2 regions of the Streptomyces sp. NPDC042346 genome follow, and region 2 is predicted to be linked to the other one. Evidence: riboswitches for the same ligand, from Rfam matches in the RefSeq annotation. Region 2 holds a riboswitch; the other holds the start of a gene.
The links. Region 2 has a riboswitch for S-adenosylmethionine ahead of thrC (threonine synthase). Riboswitches for the same ligand answer to the same signal wherever they lie in the genome.
Positions count from the first base shown of each region.

Region 1: it holds a riboswitch for S-adenosylmethionine, as region 2 does, so the genes downstream of both, ACZ6K0_RS29950 (aminotransferase class V-fold PLP-dependent enzyme) here and thrC (threonine synthase) in region 2, are expected to answer to the same signal.

Region 1 covers NZ_JBVJEH010000009.1:11,621-13,814, reverse strand. The annotation lists gene ACZ6K0_RS29950 (aminotransferase class V-fold PLP-dependent enzyme) at 1-951, opposite strand, end outside; SAM riboswitch class IV at 1,168-1,284, opposite strand; gene trpD (anthranilate phosphoribosyltransferase) at 1,361-2,194, opposite strand, start outside.
Region 2 covers NZ_JBVJEH010000001.1:155,501-157,694, forward strand. The annotation lists gene ACZ6K0_RS00835 (glucosyl-3-phosphoglycerate synthase) at 1-829, opposite strand, end outside; SAM riboswitch class I at 978-1,122, shown strand; gene thrC (threonine synthase) at 1,116-2,194, shown strand, end outside.

The sequences.
Region 1 (2,194 bases), on a different contig from region 2:
GAAGCCGGCCTCGGTGAGCGCCTTGCAGGCGGAGGCGATGGAGTAGACGCCGATGACGTTCGGGGAGCCGGCCTCGTGGCGGGCCGCGGTGGTGTGCCACTCCACGTCCACGCCGCCGTCGGCGCGGCGCGCCACCTTGCGGGAGGCGCCGCCGCCGGCGAGGTAAGGCTCGGAGTCCTGGAGCCAGTCGGAGCGGCCCGCGAGGACGCCCGAGCCGAAGGGCGCGTACAGCTTGTGCCCGGAGAAGGCGATCCAGTCCACGTCCAACTCCTGTACGGAGACGGGGTGGTGGGGCGCGAGCTGGGCGGCGTCGAGCACGATCCGGGCGCCGTGGGCGTGCGCGGCGGCGGCGAGCTCCTTCACCGGCCACAGCTCACCGGTGACGTTCGAGGCGCCGGTGACGCAGACCAGGGCGGGACCGTAGGGGTCGCGGTCGGCGAGCGCGCGCTCCAGGGTGGCGACGGCCTGCTCCGGGGTGCGCGGCGCGTTGAGGTAGGTGACGCGGGCGTCGCGCCAGGGCAGCAGCGAGGCGTGGTGCTCGGTCTCGAAGACGAAGACCTCGCAGCCGGCCGGGAGGGTGGCGGCGAGCAGGTTGAGCGAGTCGGTGGTGGAGCGGGTGAAGACGACCTGGTCGCCGGGGCGGCAGTCGAGGAACTCGGCGACGGTGACGCGGCTGTTCTCGAAGAGGTCGGTGGAGAGCTGGGAGAGGTAGCCGGCGCCGCGGTGGACGCTGCCGTAGTAGGGGGCGTACGCGGCGACGTCGTCCCACACCCGCTGGAGCGCCGGGGCGCTGGCGGCGTAGTCGAGCGCCGCGTAGGTCACTTCGCCGCCGGTGACGAGCGGGACGGTGACGTCCCGGCCGAGGACCGGCAGCGGGGCGGCGCAGCAGGGGTCGGCGGACTCGGCGGCGGAAACGGCGGTGGCGGCGACGGTGTTCGGGCGTGCGGACATGGCGATATCTCCCGGCGGGCGGTGCTGAATGGCTTCAGTGGAATCCGTACGCGGCCGGACACGGCGGGGTACGGGTGATGCCTCGGAGAACGACGGGTGCGTGGGTACGCGGAAGTGACCCTGTTCCGAGGGTGAAGTTGGGGCGGATTCGCCCTATCGCATTCGCTTGCTCACGGAAAAAGCTCCTCGAGAGACCAGGACCCCTGGTGTTCGAGGGGTCCGCGCTTGCCGTAGACCTCGCTGCCTACGGCCTGGTCTTCACCCGGGGCACCCCGCCACGGACGGAGGGTTGCCGGACAGCAAGCCGGGGCTTCACAGCTGTCACTCATGACCTGGCATGCATCCTGCCACATGATCGCGGAAGCGCAAGACCCCGGTCCGCATGCTGGACCGGGGTCTTGGCCGGGAACTAGGCGTTGCTGGCGGCGATCCAGCGCTCCAGGGCCTGGCGGGCCGCGCCGGAGTCGATCGCCTCGGCGCCCTTCGCGATGCCGGCCCGCAGCCGGTCCGCGAGAGTGCCCTCGCCCGGCTCCAGGGCGGTGAGCGCCGCCGCGGTGTTGAGGAGCACCGCGTCCCGTACGGGCCCGGTCTCCCCCGCGAGCAGGCGGCGGGCGACGTCGGCGTTGAACGAGGCGTCCGCGCCGCGCAGCGCCTCCAGGGGGACGAGGTCGATGCCCACGTCCCGCGGGTCGAAGCGCTCCTCGGTCACGGCGCCGTCGCGGACCACCCAGACCCGGGAGGTGGAGGTGGTCGTCAGCTCGTCCAGGCCGTCGTCGCCGCGGAAGACCAGGGCGGAGTTGCCGCGCTCGGCGAAGACCCCGGCCACGATCGGCGCCATGCGCGCGTCGGCGACGCCGACGGCCTGGGCCCGTACCTTGGCCGGATTGGTCAGCGGGCCGAGGACGTTGAAGGTGGTCCGGATGCCCAGCTGGCCGCGCGCGGCGGCGACGTGCCGCAGCGCCGGGTGGAACTTCACCGCGAAGCAGATGGTGATGCCGGCTTCCTCGGCGACCTCGGCGACCCGCTGCGGGGTCAGGTTCAGGTTGATGCCGAGCTTCTCCAGGACGTCGGAGGAGCCGGAGGCGGAGGACGCGGCGCGGTTGCCGTGCTTGACGACCTTCACGCCCGTTCCGGCGGCGACGATCGACGCCATCGTGGAGATGTTGACCGTCTTGGCGCCGTCGCCGCCGGTGCCGACGATGTCGACGGCGGGGCCCGGCACCTCGATCACGTTGGCGTGCTC
Region 2 (2,194 bases):
TCAGCCGCGGCCGCACCAGGTGCCCGCGAGAGAGCCGCAGCTGCGCCGTCCGGTAGATCGCCGCGGCCATCCGGCCCAGCGCCCGCTCGTCCTGGTGCCGGTGCTTGCGCACGCCCACGTCCACCTGGGCGAGCGCGTCCAGGCCCACCGTGTGCAGCGCGTCGACGAGCAGCCCCAGCTCCACTCCGTAACCGACCGGGAAGGGCAGCCGCTCCAGGAGCGAGCGCCGCGCCGCGTACTCGCCGCCCAGCGGCTGGACGAAGCCGGCCAGCTGCGGCCAGTGGAGGTTGAGCAGCGGCCGCGCCACCAGCTCCGTCACCCGACCGCCCTGACCGGGAGTGTCTCCGAACGGGCGGTCGTACATCGCCTTGACGAAGTCGACGTCCGGGTCGGTGAGCAGGGGGCCCACGATCCCCGTCACGAAGTCCGCGGAGAAGTCCCGCAGGTCCGCGTCGACGAAGCACACGACATCCCCGCTCGTCACCATGAGTGACCGCCACAGGACCTCGCCCTTGCCGGGGACGGCCGGTATCCGGGGGAGGATCGCGTCCCGCGCGACCACCCGCGCCCCGGCCGCCGCGGCCACCTCCGCCGTACGGTCCGTCGAGCCCGAGTCGAGGACCACCAGCTCGTCGACGAGCGGCACCGCCTCCGACATCAGCTCGCGGCGGATCACGGCGACGATGTCACCGACCGTCGCCTCCTCGTTCAGCGCCGGCAGCACGACGCTGACCTTCGTGTTCCGCTTGGCGGCGAGGATCCGCTCCATCGGCCGGTCAGCCACGGACCAGGACCGCCGGGCCAGCCAGCGCTCCACCTCTTCCAGCACGTGATCTCCATCTCGCGGTACGGACGGCCCGTCCAGGCTCCCGGGCCTTCGGTTACAGTCTTGAACAACGCGGATGCCCGATGCACGTCGGGGTGCCGCCCGCGTCGGAGCGCAGGAACGAAGTTCACCGCGCTTCACAATCGAATACCGCTCATCCAGAGGGGCAGAGGGAAACGGCCCGTTGAAGCCCCGGCAACCCTCCAGTCGGTTACTCGTCCTCCAGCGAGGTCCCCGACTCGGGAAGGTGCCAAATCCGTCTCATGACGAAAAGTTCGTCATGGGAAAGATGAGGAGAAAGGGCCTCGCCTCCATGGCTGTACAGACGGTTACCCCCGCCACTTCGGTAGACCTCGGTCCCGCGTCCGGGCTTTCCTGTCGCGAATGCGGTGAAGTGTTCGCACTCGGCCCGATCTTCGCCTGCGAACTCTGTTTCGGACCGCTCGAAGTCGCGTACGACCTCCCCACCGGTGACCCCGAGGCACTGCGCAAGCAGATCGAGGCCGGCCCCGCCAACATCTGGCGCTACGCCCCCCTGCTGCCCGTCCCCGCCGACGTCGCCGAGAAGCCGAACCTGAACCCGGGCTGGACCAAGCTCGTCCAGGCCGACAACCTCGCCCGCGAGATCGGTGTCGCCCCCGGCAAGCTCTTCGTCAAGGACGACTCGGGCAACCCGACCCACTCCTTCAAGGACCGGGTCGTCGCGCAGGCCATCGAGGCCGCCCGCGCCTTCGGCTTCACCACGCTCTCCTGCTCCTCCACCGGCAACCTGGCCGGCGCCGTCGGCGCCGCGGCCGCCCGCGCCGGCTTCCGCTCCTGCGTCTTCATCCCGCACGACCTGGAGCAGGGCAAGGTCGTCATGGCCGGCGTCTACGGCGGTGAACTCGTCGCCATCGAGGGCAACTACGACGACGTCAACCGCTTCTGCTCCGAGCTCATCGGCGACCCGCTCGGCGAGGGCTGGGGCTTCGTCAACGTCAACCTCCGCCCGTACTACGGCGAGGGCTCCAAGACGCTGGCGTACGAGATCTGCGAGCAGCTCGGCTGGGTCATCCCCGACCAGCTCGTCATCCCGATCGCGTCCGGCTCGCAGCTCACCAAGATCGACAAGGGTCTGCAGGAGCTCATCAAGCTGGGCCTCGTCGAGGACAAGCCGTACAAGATCTTCGGCGCGCAGGCCGAGGGTTGCTCCCCGGTCTCCGTCGCCTTCAAGGCCGGCCACGACGTCGTCCGCCCGCAGAAGCCGAACACGATCGCCAAGTCGCTCGCGATCGGCAACCCGGCCGACGGCCCGTACGTCCTCGACATCGCCCGCCGCACCGGCGGCGCCGTGGAGGACGTGAACGACGAGCAGGTCGTGGACGCGAT